Regions from separate parts of the Janthinobacterium sp. EB271-G4-7A genome, predicted to be linked through region 1. Evidence: predicted binding sites of a transcription regulator. Region 1 holds the regulator's gene; the other holds the start of a gene.

What was found. The regulator sigma-54, encoded in region 1, starts transcription at its own class of promoters, with help from an activator protein. The targets are predictions, from matches to a motif close to TGGCANGNAANCTGCTTT.
Region 2: a site for sigma-54 is predicted at 3,364-3,381, ahead of pedF (cytochrome c-550 PedF). Genes of this name have one in related genera too.

What each region holds. Positions count from the first base shown of each region.
Region 1 covers NZ_JACYMI010000005.1:191,693-198,984, reverse strand. Annotated here, with positions in the region: gene lptA (lipopolysaccharide transport periplasmic protein LptA) at 7-588, shown strand; gene lptB (LPS export ABC transporter ATP-binding protein) at 588-1,343, shown strand; gene IGS58_RS25760 (RNA polymerase factor sigma-54) at 1,348-2,826, shown strand; gene hpf (ribosome hibernation-promoting factor, HPF/YfiA family) at 2,896-3,258, shown strand; gene IGS58_RS25750 (enoyl-CoA hydratase/isomerase family protein) at 3,394-4,479, shown strand; gene rapZ (RNase adapter RapZ) at 4,480-5,343, opposite strand; gene hprK (HPr(Ser) kinase/phosphatase) at 5,665-6,600, opposite strand; gene IGS58_RS25735 (PTS sugar transporter subunit IIA) at 6,640-7,122, opposite strand.
Region 2 covers NZ_JACYMI010000010.1:11,899-19,190, reverse strand. Annotated here, with positions in the region: gene IGS58_RS28935 (vWA domain-containing protein) at 1-814, shown strand, start outside; gene IGS58_RS28930 (RtcB family protein) at 1,015-2,250, shown strand; gene rtcA (RNA 3'-terminal phosphate cyclase) at 2,267-3,286, shown strand; gene pedF (cytochrome c-550 PedF) at 3,417-3,902, shown strand; gene IGS58_RS28915 (substrate-binding periplasmic protein) at 3,928-4,761, shown strand; gene IGS58_RS28910 (TonB-dependent receptor family protein) at 4,819-6,957, opposite strand; gene IGS58_RS28905 (beta-propeller fold lactonase family protein) at 7,162-7,292, shown strand, end outside.

The DNA of each region.
Region 1 (7,292 bases):
CATACTATGAAGAACATCTTGCTGTTGACCGTATTTTCCCTGGCCATCATGGGCGTGGCGCATGCCGAGAAGGCCGATTCCGAGAAGGAAGCCGTCATCACGGCACGCAGTGGCCACGTCGATGACATCAAGCAGGTGCGCACCCTGACGGGCGACGTCGTGCTGGTCAAGGGGACCCTGACCATGAAGGCGGGTCGCGCCGTGATCACGGAAGATCCGCAAGGCTACCAGTTTATTACCTTCTGGGCCGATCCCGGCAAGCTTGCCACCTTCCGCCAGAAGCGCGATGGCGCGGGCGACCTGTGGGTGGAAGGCGAAGCGGAGCGCGTGGAATACGATAACAAGACGGAAGTGGTGAAACTGTTTTCCAGGGCCAAGCTGACGCGCCTGGAAGGCACGAAAGTGACCGACGTGGCCAATGGCGCCTTCATCTCGTATGACAGCCGCAAGGAAGTGTTTGCGATGGAAAATTCCAACAGCGGCACCAGCACCCCGGATGGCGGCAGCGTGCGCATGGTGATCCAGCCGAAAACCAAGGCACCGGCGGCGGAGAAAGCGCCGGCCACGCCCGCGCCAGGAAAGAAATAATGGACAATACTCGTTGCGGCAGCACCCTGATCGTTCGCGGGCTGCAAAAAACCTATGGCAAGCGGCAAGTCGTGCATGATGTCTCGCTGCAAGTCGAATGCGGCGAAGTGGTGGGTTTGCTGGGCCCGAACGGCGCCGGCAAGACCACCTCGTTCTACATGATCGTCGGCCTGGTGCCGTCCGATGGCGGCAGCATCGATATCAGCGGCGTGGACATCTCCAGCCTGCCGATCCACCGCCGCGCGCAGATGGGCCTGTCCTACCTGCCGCAGGAAGCGTCCGTCTTCCGCAAGCTGACGGTGGAAGACAATATCCGCGCCGTGCTGGAAATTCAGACCGTCGAAGGCCGTCCGCTGACGAAGGCCGAGATCGAGGTGCGCCTGGATAAATTGCTGGCTGACTTGCAGATTGAAAAGCTGCGCGAGAATCAGGCCCTGTCCCTGTCCGGTGGCGAGCGCCGCCGCGTGGAAATCGCCCGCGCGCTGGCCACCGATCCCCGTTTCGTGCTGCTCGACGAACCGTTCGCCGGCGTCGATCCGATCGCCGTGATCGAGATCCAGCGCATCGTGCGTTTCTTGAAGGAGCGCAATATCGGCGTGCTGATCACCGATCATAATGTGCGCGAGACGCTGGGTATCTGCGATCGTGCCTACATCATCAACCAGGGCTCGGTACTGGCGTCGGGACGCCCCGACGACATCATCGCGAACGAGTCGGTACGCCGGGTCTATCTGGGCGAACACTTCCGCATGTAAGCCAATGAAACAATCATTGCAGCTGCGCACTTCGCAGCACCTGGCACTGACGCCGCAGTTGCAGCAATCGATACGCCTGTTGCAATTGTCTACCCTGGAATTGCATCAGGAACTAGAGCAATTGCTGACGGACAATCCCTTGCTCGAGCGCCTCGATGATCCGCTCGACCGCTCGCTGCGCCTGCTGTCCGATGGCGCCTTGAGTTCCACGGCAGCGCCGGCCGAAGCGCCGCCCCAGCCGCCAGGCCAGGAAGCGCCCACAGCGCCGGCCGAAGCGGAAACCTTTGACGGCGATGCCGGCGAGGGTCCTGCCGCCGCGGATGGCGGCGACAGCGACTGGAGCGAGGCGAGCCGCGGCAAGGCGCCCGACGACGAAGATTCGCGCCCGCAACTCGAAGCCCATCACTGCACCCTGCGCGAACACCTGATGGAGCAGATGCGCGTGACGGTACTTGAATTGCGCGACCGCGCGCTGGTCGAGCTGATCATCGACGCGCTCGACGACAATGGCTACCTGGAAGAGTCGCTCGAGGACATCCTGGCGCGCCTGCCGGAAGAGCTGGAAATCGACGCCGACGAGATGCGCACGGCCTTGTCTCTCTTGCAAAGTTTCGATCCGCCCGGCGTGGGCGCGCGCAATGCCTCCGAATGCCTGGCGCTGCAAATCAAGCGTTTGCCGCACATCGCCATGGTGACGCGCCGCATGGCCCTCGTCATCGTGGAAAAGCACCTGGCCTGGTTTGCCCAGCGCGATTTCAACAAGCTGAAAAAAGCCCTCGATTGCGACGATGAAGACTTGCGCGAAGCGCAGACGGTGATTCGCCAGTGCAATCCGCATCCGGGCGCCGTGTTCGCCTCGGACGTGTCCGATTACGTGGTGCCCGACGTCGTCGTCAAGCGCGCGCGCAATGGCTGGCAAGTCACGCTGAACAACGATGTCATGCCGCGCCTGCGCGTCAATGCCATGTACGCCAACTTGCTCAAGCAGGGCAAGGGCGAGGGCGCCATGGGCGCACAGTTGCAGGAAGCCAAGTGGCTGATCAAGAATATGCGCCAGCGCTTCGACACGATCCTGCGCGTGGCGCAGGCGATAGTAGAAAGACAAAAGAACTTTTTCTCGCATGGGGCCGTTGCCATGCGTCCCCTTGTGCTCCGTGAAATAGCTGATACACTGGGTTTACACGAGAGTACTATCTCGCGGGTAACAACTCAAAAGTACATGCTGACCCCGCACGGCATGTTCGAGTTGAAATATTTCTTTGGTAGCCACGTCGCCACCGAAGCGGGGGGCGAAGCGTCATCGACGGCGATACGGGCATTGATCGTGCAACTGACAGGAGCAGAAGACCCTAAAAATCCTTTATCCGACAGTAAGATTGCGGACATGCTGGGGGAACAAGGCATGGTGATTGCGCGACGTACTGTTGCCAAATACCGGGAAGCGTTGAAAATTCCGCCAGTGAGCCTGCGTAAGTGTTTGTAAGTTTTTTTCGGTTCCTCTGCGGGCCGGATAGGATGGACCGCACGAACCCGATCATCTTTAGGAGTGTGTATGAATCTCACCATCAGCGGACATCATCTCGAAGTGACACCAGCCATCCGTGAATACGTACAAACGAAGCTGGAGCGCGTGAAACGTCATTTCGATCAAGTCATCGATATCGCCGTGATTCTGACCGTGGATAACCTCAAAGAGAAAGAAAAACGTCAAAAGGCTGAAGTCAACCTGCGTTTGAGCGGCAAGACTGTCTATGTGGAAAGCTTGGCGCACGACCTGTACGCCGCGATCGATACCCTGATCGACAAGCTCGATAGGCAAGTGATGAAATACAAAACCAAAGTGCAAGGGCACGGTAAAGAGGCGATCAAGCATCTGCCAGACAACTCCGAGGAAGAAGCCGTCGTCGCCGTCTAAGGCCACCCGCTTCCAGCAGTTGTGATCAACTAAGGGCGCACATCTTGCGCCCTTTTTTGCGCCTGGACCTTTTGAGCGCAATGTTCGCCGCGCAGGGGCTAAAATGTTTGCACTTTCACTTCTTTCCTGCCTGCCATGAGCGACTTCGTCCAGACTTCCATCCGCAACCGCACGGGCCATATCGTGCTCGACCGTCCGAAAGCCTTGAATTCCCTGTCGCTGGAGATGGTGCGCGCCCTGAGCGCGGCCTTGCTGGCCTGGCGCGACGATCCGCAGGTGGATGCCGTGGTGATCCGCTCCAGCAGTGAAAAAGCCCTGTGCGCCGGCGGCGACATCCGTTTCTTTTACGATGCCGGCCTGGCCACGCCGCAAGGCGGCAGCGCCATGCTGGAAGATTTCTTTACGGAAGAATATGCTTTAAATCATTTAATTCATTTCTACCCGAAACCGTATATCGCCGTGATGGATGGCGTGGTGATGGGCGGCGGCATGGGCGTGGCGCAAGCCGGGCCGGGCAACCGCCTGCGCATCGTGACGGGCCGCACGCGCATGGCCATGCCGGAAGTCAATATCGGCTTGTTTCCCGACGTGGGCGGCAGTTATTTTCTATCCCGCCTGGCCGGCCAGCTGGGCCTGTACCTGGGCTTGACGGGCTTGACGATCAACGCGGCCGATGCCCTGTACACGGGGCTGGCCGATGTCTACGTGCCTGAGGCGCAGATGGGGGCGCTGCTGGACCTGTTCGAATCGACGCGGGGCGAGGCCTTGCCTGTGGCCATCAAGGCGCTGGCGGCGCCTTTCCAGGCCGAGGCGGGGGTATCTCCCCTGGCCACGGCGCGCGCGGCGCTGGACCGCCATTTCGGCGCCCCTTCCGTGGCCGCCATCATGGCCTCGCTGGCGCAGGATGACAGCGCGTTCGCGGCCAAGGCGCTGGCAGCGATGCGCCTGCGTTCGCCCTTGATGATGTCGGTGACCCTGGAATTGCTGCAGCGGGGCGCCCACCTGGGCGTGGCCGATTGCCTGCGCATGGAGCGCACGGTGGTGCGCCACAATTTTGAACATGGCGAAGTGCTCGAGGGCGTGCGCGCGCTGGTGGTCGACAAGGACAATGCACCGCGCTGGAACCCTGCCAGCCTGGACGACGTCGATGCGGCCATGGTGGCGCGCTTCTTTGCCCCCGTCTGGCCAGCCGCGGCGCATCCGCTGCGCCACCTCGACTAATTAGCTGCGTTCGCGGTGGCGCAGGACGACGCGTTCATTCGGGCCGAAATACTGCGCCAGCCGCTCCGCCATGTACACGGAGCGGTGCTGGCCGCCCGTGCAGCCCAGGGCCACCGTCAGGTAGCTGCGGTTGTCGGACTTGAATGACGGCAACCATTTCTCGATGAAGGCGCGGATGTCGGCCAGCAGTTCCAGCGCGCTCGGCTGCGCGTCGAGGAAGGCGATCACGGGCGCATCGCGGCCGTCGAGCGGGCGCAGCGCCAGGTCGTAATAGGGATTAGGCAAGGCCCGCACGTCGAAGACGAAATCGGCGTCCAGCGGCACGCCCAGCTTGAAGGCGAACGATTCGAAGAACAGGGTCAGCGGTGCGCGTTCGGAGGCGACGATATCCTTGATCCAGGCGCGCAGCTTGTTGGCGCTCAGTTCCGACGTGTCGATCACATGGCCCAGCTGTTCGATGGCTGACAGGCGTTCGCGTTCTTCCGAGATGCACTCGATCAGCGTGCGGCGGCTGGCCGGATTCTGGTTCGGACGCAATTCGTGCGACAGCGGATGGCTGCGCCGCGTTTCCGAGAAGCGCGCCACCAGCGAATGCGTGGTGGCTGTCAGGAACATGACCTTGACGTCGTGCCCCTGGTCGCGCAGCAGGGCCACATTGTGCGGCAGGCTGGTCAGCGACTCGGCGCTGCGCGCATCGACGGCGACGGCCAGTTGCGGTGTACCTTCGTCGAGCAGGGTCTGCACCAGGCTGGGCAGCAAGGCCGGCGGCAGGTTGTCGACACAATAGTAGCCGGTATCTTCCAGCACATTGAGCGCGACGGATTTACCGGAGCCGGATATTCCGGTGATAAGGACGATATGCATACGCCGATCATACAATAAAGATCGGCGCTCTGCTTCCAAGGCAATTATCTTTACAAATTATTGCAATTTGGAATGTGATATTGCCGGGATTGGCAGGGCGCTCTCGTCACGACCGTAGGTCGGCTTAGCGCGTCGCGCGTAAGCCGACACCGCGGCATGGGCCAACAATGTCGTCGGATTACGCACGGCGTTGCCGCGCTAATCCGACCTACTTGCTAATCGCCACTCATGGCGAGTCGTTGGTGCAGCAGGGAATTCACGCAGCACAGCTGCGTGCCTGCGTAACGGTTCGCCCTTGCAAGGGCGAACTCCTTGGCAATATTAATCGCCACTCATGGCGAGTCGTTGCCGCTCCATGAACTCTTGCAAGGTATCGATGCCGCGCAATTGCAAAATCGTGTTGCGCACGGCCGCTTCCAGCAGTACGGCGATGTTGCGGCCGGCGGCGACGGGGATGACGACCTTGCGCACGGGCAAACCCAGCACGTCTTCCGTGGGGAACAGGAAAGGCAGGCGCTCGACTTCCTCTTCCAGCGCGTTGCGGCGCACCAGATGCACGATCAGTTTCAGGCGCATCTTGCGGCGCACGGCCGTTTCGCCAAAGATGGCCTTGATATCGAGCAAGCCCAGGCCCCGCACTTCCAGCAGGTTTTGCAGCAAAGGCGGGCAGCGGCCTTCGATCATGTTGGGCGCGATGCGCGAGAATTCGACGGCGTCGTCGGCCACCAGGCCGTGGCTGCGCGAAATCAGTTCCAGCCCCAGCTCGCTCTTGCCCAGGCCCGAATCGCCCGTGATCAGCACGCCCACGCCCAGCACGTCCATGAACACGCCATGCATGATGATGCGTTGCGCCAGCTTTTTAGACAGATAGACGCGCAGGAAGTCGATCACTTGCGCGGCCGGCAGCGGGGTGGAGAACAGGGGGATGTTTTGCTCGTCGCAGATAGCGAGGATGTCGGGCGGCGTTTCCAGTCCTTGCGCGATGATCAGCGCGGGCGGACCGCCGGCGATCAGCTCGCCGATCACGTGGGTGCGCGTGTTGACCTTCAGGCGCTGGTAGTAATTGATTTCCTGGTGGCCGAAGACCTGGATGCGGCCCGGATGGATCAGGTTCAAGTGGCCCACCTGGTCGGCGGCCGACGAGACATCGCCCGAGATCAGGCGCTCGCCGCCGGGGAAGCCGGCGAACCAGCCCAGTTGCAGACTTTCACGATTGTCGTCGTACAGGCGTTGTATCGTCAGTGGCGTTTGCAACATGGCAGTCTTCTTCTTCAGGAGTGGAGGAATACCTGAAGTTTAACCCGCCGCTTGCAGACTAGGTTGCCAATTGACGATGCGCGAATGTACGGATTTCGGTTCCGGATCCGTGGCCAGTGCCGTGCGGAAGGCGTCATCGGAAAACATTTCAGCGATTTCCGACAGGATTTCCAGATGTTGCTGGGTGACGTGATCGGGAATCAGCAGGAAAAACAGCAGATTGACAGGCTTGCCATCGGGCGACTCGAACGGAATCGGCTCGGCCAGGCGGACGAAGGCGCCCAGCGGCGATTTCAAGGTTTTGCTGCCCTTGACCCTGCCATGCGGCACGGCCACGCCATGGCCCAGACCAGTCGAGCCCAGGCGTTCGCGGGCAAACAGATTGTCCGAGACGGTAGAGCGGGCGATGCCGTAATTGTTTTCGAAGATCAGGCCGGCTTGCTCGAAGGCACGTTTTTTACTGGAGACTTCCAGGTCCAGCAGGACGTTTTCGAGGGATAGTATTTTGCTAAGATTAGTCATGACACTCAATGAAATGGTGCAATGCGCAGAGGGCTTGCGAGCCGAATTATAGGCCTGTTTCGGCGGCCTGTAACGCCAATTCTCAACAGTATACGCCCGCTGCGGGCGCAGTGGGCGCTACAGCCCATGTCACCATCATTTTAGCAAAAAAATAACATCGGCGTGTATCG
Region 2 (7,292 bases), on a different contig from region 1:
GAACACCTTTGGGCGTCACGGCGTGTATGCGATAGCCGGCATGCCGGAACTGATCGCTGCCAAGCTGCGCGATCCCGAGGCGATTAGCCAGGTACGGGTGTTTCCGTACCAGCTGCTGTCCGCGTACCTGGCGGCCGGTGAGAGCGTGCCGGCCATCGTGCGCGATGCGCTGGAAGCGGCGCTGGAAATAGCGCTGGCGAACGTGCCGCGGATCGCTGGCAGGGTGGTGGTGTGCCCCGACGTCTCCGGCTCGATGTCGTCGCCCGTCAGCGGTTTTCGCGGCAGCGCCACGTCGAGCGTGCGCTGCATCGATGTGGCGGCGCTGGTGGCGGCGGCCATGCTGCGCAAGAACCCGGATGCGATGTTGCTGCCGTTCGAGCACAGCGTCGTGACGTGCGGGCTGGCTGCGGATGACAGCGTGATGAGCAACGCGGCCAGGCTGGCGGCCATCGGTGGCGGCGGCACCAATTGCAGCGCACCGCTGATGCGCATGAACAGCAAGAAGGAGCTGGCCGACCTGGTGATTTATGTGTCCGATAACGAATCGTGGATCGACGCCAGACGCAGCGGCGCCACGGCGACGATGGGACAATGGAAGGTGTTCAAGCAGCGCAATCCGCAGGCGAAACTGGTGTGCATCGATATTGCGCCGCATGCCACGACGCAGGCGATGGAATGCGAGGATATCCTGAATATCGGCGGTTTTTCCGATGACGTCTTCAAGATCATCGCCGCCTTTGCCGCCGGCCAGCTGGACCCCGCCCACTGGGTGGGAGAAATCGCCGCCATCGATATCGCGGCAACCGGTTGTTGAAGTAAAGCGCATGAATGCGGACAAGACTACATAAGAGACGTCCTGTCCAGACTTGTCATGCGCCGCAGTGCCCCGAATGCAGACAGGATTACATCGATCAGCCGCGTCAAACCGGCCTGGCACGCGCAGTACGCCGCCAGAAAATCCTGTCCCTCCTTGTCGGGTTGTCGTACTGATTACAATAGAAAATGAGAGAAGCGATGAAAAAAGAAGAATACGACGTCCTGCATACCGAAGGCAGCCGTCCTGTGAAAATGTGGACGCGTGGCGTGCCCGTCGAAGAAGCGGCTAAAAAGCAATTGCGCAACACGGCGACCCTGCCGTTTATTTACAAGCACATCGCCGTCATGCCGGACGTCCACCTGGGTAAAGGGTCGACCATCGGCAGCGTGATTCCCACCCTGGGCGCCGTGATTCCGGCGGCGGTGGGCGTGGATATCGGTTGCGGCATGATGGCGGCGAAAACCACGCTGACGGCGAATGATTTGCCCGATAATCTGGGGTCGCTGCGCAGCGCCATCGAACGCGCCATTCCACACGGGATGTCGCCAAAGACGCGCGGACACCGCGGCCGCGACGAGGGTTCCTGGCATACGCCGCCCTCGGTGGTCGATGCCGCGTGGCTGCAGCTGAAAGACGAATTTGATGCGATCTGCCTGAAAACGCCAAAGCTGAAGAGCACGAACAATTATCGCCACCTGGGAACCTTGGGCAGCGGTAACCACTTCGTCGAAGTGTGTCTCGATGAACAGGGTTCCGTGTGGTTCATGCTGCATTCCGGTTCGCGCGGCGTGGGCAATGCCATCGGTACGCATTTCATCGAACTAGCCAAGCAGGATATGCGCACCCACTTCATCAACCTGCCCGACCAGGATCTGGCTTACCTGGCCGAGGGAACGCAGCATTACGACGATTACGTGGAAGCGGTGGGCTGGGCCCAGCGTTTCGCCCGCAACAACCGCGAAGTGATGATGCAGAACCTGATCGCCGCCGTGCGCACGGTCATCCATAAACCGTTCCAGACGCACGTGGAGGCCGTCAACTGCCACCATAACTATGTGCAGAAGGAGCACCACTTCGGCAAGGATGTATTGATCACGCGCAAAGGCGCCGTGTCGGCCCGCGCGGGCGAACTGGGGATCATTCCCGGCTCCATGGGCGCGAAGAGCTTTATCGTGCGCGGTAAGGGCAATGCGGAGAGTTTCCATAGCTGCAGCCACGGCGCGGGACGCACGATGAGCCGTACGGAAGCGAAGCGGCGCTTCAACCTGGATGACCAGATCCGCGCCACCGAAGGCGTGGAATGCCGCAAGGATGAAAACGTGATCGATGAAATCCCGATGGCTTACAAGGATATCGATGCGGTGATGCTGGCGCAACGCGAGCTGGTCGATGTCGTGCATATCTTGAAGCAGGTCGTCTGCGTCAAAGGATAATAGAGAGAAAACAGAGATGATAGAAATAGATGGAGCGCAAGGCGAAGGCGGCGGACAGATTTTACGTTCGGCGCTGAGCCTGTCGATGATCACGGGGCAACCGTTTCGGCTGATTAACATTCGCGCGGGGCGGGAAAAGCCCGGCTTGCTGCGCCAGCATCTGCTGGCTGTGCAGGCGGCAACCGCCATTTGCGGGGCGCGCACGACGCCGGTGGCGCTGCGCGCGTCGAGCCTGGAATTCGTGCCTGGTCCCTTGCGTGGCGGCGATTACCGCTTTGCCATCGGCAGCGCGGGCAGTTGCACTCTGGTATTGCAAACCCTGTTGCCGGCCCTGCTGCATGCGGATGGGCCGTCCACCGTGCGCATCAGTGGCGGCACGCACAATGCCATGGCACCGCCCGTGCATTTCCTGCAGCGCGCATATGGCCGTGTCCTGGAACAGATGGGGGCCGAGGTGGATATTACGCTGCAACGCTATGGCTTTCATCCCGCAGGCGGCGGCGAGGTGATGGCCACCGTGCAACCGTGCCAGCGCTTGCGGCCCATCGCATTGCTGCAGCGCGGCGAACGGAAGGCGGGGTATGCGGAAAGCGTGGTGGCGGGCGTGCATGTGCAGGTGGCCGCGCGCGAGCTCGAGCGTGTCGCCGGGGGCATGGGCTGGAGCGGCAAGCAGTTGCGCCTCGTCGGCTTGCCGGCGGAGCAGGGACCGGGCAACGTCTTGTTGCTGACGCTCGAGCATGAGCATGTCACGGAAGTGTTTACTTCGTTCGGTGAAAAGTCCTTGCTGGCCGAATCGGTGGCCAAGCGCCTGTTGAACGAGGTGCGCGCCTATCTCAAGACGGACGCGGCCGTCGGCGAGCACCTGGCCGACCAGCTCTTGCTGCCCATGGCGCTGGCGGGCGGCGGTACCTTCAGCTGCAACAAGGTATCGCAACATGCGCTGACGAATGCGGAGGTGATTGCCCGGTTTTTGCCCGTGCGTATTACTTTCGAGCAGCAGGAGCGGAGCAGCATCTGCACGGTGGCCGCCGCCTGACGGGCGCGCTGACACAACTGGCTGTTGCAGCTGTTCCAAATTGATACATGGTCGGCCGGATGTGGGGCATAGACGCATGGCATGGCATTTGCTCTTCTTTGATATTGACTAAAAAACCAAGGAGACCAGCATGACCTATTCCATTCGTACCCTGCTCGGCGTGGCGGCCGCCGGCGCCGTTGCCCTCACTTCCCTGCTGACCTTACCGCATGCCTATGCGCACGGCAATGTCACGCCACAAGGCGTCGATACCACGGGCTTGCCCAAGGTGGGCGACAAGTGGCTTGAGCAAAACCCGTATCGGGGCAACAAGCTGGCCTTGACGGTGGGCACCTCGGCCTACAACCAGAATTGCGCCCGGTGCCACGGCATCGAAGCCATCTCGGGCGGCATCGCGCCGGACTTGCGCCAGCTGGACCGCGATTGCTTCGGTATCAAGAATGAGATAAAGAAACAGGCTTGCTACAAGGAGACAGATAATTATTACCTGGCCATCATACGCCACGGTAAAGTGCGTAATGGCGCTGTGTACATGCCGCCGTTTGAAGGCGTGTTCAACCAGGAAGCCATGTGGGCCATCAAGACCTATCTGGAAACCCGCCGCGAGTCGAATTAAGTCGAACTGATCACCAAGGAGTCCCATGCGTTCAATTCAATTCCGGGGCGCGCGCGCGATGATCTCGCTCGCCTGCCTGGCGCTGTGCGCAGCCGCGCCTGCGCGCGCCGACTGGCAAAAAGTGCAGCAGTCGGGCAGCCTGAAAGTGGCTGTGTATAACGAGTTCGCGCCGTTTTCCGACAAGGGAGCGGGCATCGATATCGACATCGCTGAAGCGCTGGCGAAAAAGCTGGGTTTGAAACTGAGCTTGCTGCCATTTCCCGCTGGCGAAAATCTCAACGATGATTTGCGCAATATGGTGTGGAAGGGGCATTACCTCGGTTATGGTCCCGCCGATGTGATGCTGCATGTACCGGTCGACAAGAAGTTGATGGCGGATAACGACAAGGTCGAGATCTTCGCGCCGTACTACGTGGAGACCGTGCGCCTGGCGCGCAGCGCGCAAGCCGTGCCGCAATTCGATGGCGTCGCTTCGCTGGCCGGCAAGCGCATCGGCGTGGAAAAAGTATCGATCGCGGCTATGCTGATGCTGGGTGAAGACAATGGCAAGTACCGCGACGACGTGCGCATCTTCGACACGGCGGCCGAAGCGTTGCAGCAATTGCAGGCAGGGCAACTCGATGCCGTGCTGGCCAACCGTTCGGAGATCGAATCGGTGCTGAAAAGCGATCCCGCTTTCCCCTTGAGCGAAGTGGCGTTCGCCCGCTTGCCGCGTGCCGGCTGGGCCGTGGGCCTGGCCGTCAGCCGCCAGCAGCTCGACGTGGCAAAGTTGCTGCAGGCGGCCATGAACGAGATGGCGGCCAGCGGTGAATTGAAAGCCATCTTTGAAAAATATGGCGTGAAGGAAGCACGGCCCTGACGTAGCGTGCTTGAGTTTAAAAGCCCGCGCATTGATCGATGCGCGGGCTTTTTAGTTTTAGAAACTATATTGGGCGCTGACGCCCAGCAACCAGTTGCGTCCCGGTGCCGCTTCATAGTAGCGCTTGTTGCTGTCGCCGACGATGACGGAGCCCACGTAGGTCTTGTCGAAAAGATTGTTCAGGCGGGCAAATTCCTTGAAGCGCCAATTGCCCACGTTTTGTTTGGCGTTGACGCGCGCATTGAACACCGTATAGCCGGGCGCCGGCTTTTCGCTGTTGCTGTCTTCCGCGTAGACCTGGTTGCTGGCCACGCTTTCCAGCGCCGCGCCAAAACGGTCCAGCGTGTCTTTCCAGGCCAGTTCCGCAAACAGGTTGGCGCTGGGCACGCCCGGCAAGCGGCTGCCTTCGCGCACGTTGCCAAACGCCTGGTCATACACGGCGTGCAGGCTGGTCAGTGCCACTTTGGTCGTGAAGCCATACGGCAGGTTCGAGTCCAGCGACACTTCCATGCCCTGGCGCAAGGTTTTTCCCGCATTGCGGTAGCTGGTGCGCCCGCCGCTGGACTTGTCGACCACCAGTTCGTCGCTGGTCTTGATCTGGAACACGGCCGCGTTCACATGCGTGTTGTTATTGATCCTGGCCTTGACGCCTGCTTCCAGGTTGGTGCTGGTGGCCGGTTTCAAGTTGAAATTGAAGCCGCCGCCCGTGCCCGAGTAAAACAGTTCATTCAAGGTAGGCGCTTCGAAACCGCGCGCGGCGCTGGCATAGACGTTGACGTTCGGCGTCAGCTTGTACAGCAGGCCTAGCACCGGTGTCGTGTGGCTGAACTCCAGGCTGCCGCTATCGTTGCCGTTGCCGAGGAAATGGTCATCGACCGCCACTTTCATCTTGCTGTAGCGCACACCTGCGCTGAGCAGCCACGGGCCGCTTTGCCATTCCGCCTGGATATACGGATCGAGGCTGGACACGACATTCTGCTCGTCGCGGCGCAGCTTGCCCTTTACGCCAAAGCTATTGCCGATGAAGTTTTCGTAGCCGGTGCGGTCATCGCTGGAGCGGCCATAGTCGATGCCGATAGTCGTGCTCAGCTTGCCGCCAGCCAGCTGGTTCACGTGCAGCCAGTTGGTATCGATGCCATAGAACTGGCGCTGGAAATCGACCACGCCGCCCGAATGGCTGGCGGGCGCCTGGAAGCCCTTGGTAAATGCCTGGTACTGGATCACGTCGCGGTTGCCGCCATACACCATCACGTGCAGGCGGTCATCGCCGAACGACTGTTCATAGGTGGCGCCGATTTGCTGGTGGTCGATGCTCTTGCGGGTGTTGTAGCGTTCGGCCAGTGTGCGTTTCGGGTTTTGCGTATCCGTCGCGTCGACCTCACCGGCGCGCGGGTTGGCGGCAAACGTGGCCCAGGTGGCGCCCAGCGGATCTTGCGTATTGCCTTGATGCAGGCTGTTGGCGACGATGGTCAGCTTGCTGTCCGCCGTGGGCTTGACGGTGATCTTGCCGAACGCCTGTTCGCGCGTGGCGGCGCTATGGTCGCGGAAGCCGTCCGTGCGGAAGCGCGAACCGTCGAGCACGTAGCCGATGTCGCCTGCCTGGCCTTGCGCCGAGAGATCGACCTTGCTGGTGCCGTAGCTGCCGCCCGTCACATTCAGTTCGACGGACGGGGGATTTTGTCCATCCCTGGAAAACAGCTGGATCACGCCGCCCGAATGGTTGCCGTAGATGGCAGAAAACGGTCCGCGCAGCACTTCGATGCGCTCGGCCGTATCGAGGTTGAAGGTGGCGGCCTGGCCTTGGCCGTCGGGCATGCTGGCGGGAATGCCATCGCTGATCAGCTTGACGCCGCGCACACCGAAGGCCGAGCGTGCGCCAAAGCCGCGTGACGAGATCTGCAAGTCTTGCGCATAGTTCTGGCGGTTTTGCACGACCAGGCCCGGCACGGCGGCCAGCGCTTCCGACGCGTTGACGCGGATTTGGCCATCCTGGATGCGCGCGCTGTCGACCACGTCGATCGAGGCCGGCACTTCCTGGCTGGGGTGGGCGATGCGGCTGCCGCTGATGACCACCGTATCCATCAGTTGTCCGGCGGCCAGGTCGGCTGACTCGGCGGCAAAGACGTGGGGGGCTAGGGTGGCGCTGCCGGCGACAAACAGGCTGGCGATGGTGTTCAGGCGGAAACGATGCTGCATGCGGATTCTCCAATGTGAATAAAAGCCTGCTTGATCGCGTGCGCGGTACAGGTCTGCATAGTCTTATCAAGCAATATGCCTGCCATGTCTCCATTGGTGGGCTGAAATTATACGCGTGTCAGTGGCACGGCGTTTGCATACAGCAATGGGCAGATGCGCCGCTACCGCGCGCTTTTCCTGTGTTTTTCCATTGAAAAGGTGATTATGCCCAACTTCTTCTCGTGCTTGCGCCAGGTTTGCTGGCTGTTGCTGGCGCTCGCCAGCACCGCCCTCCAGGCAGCTCCATTTGCCTATGTCCCCAATGAAAAATCGGGCACCTTGAGCGTGATCGACAC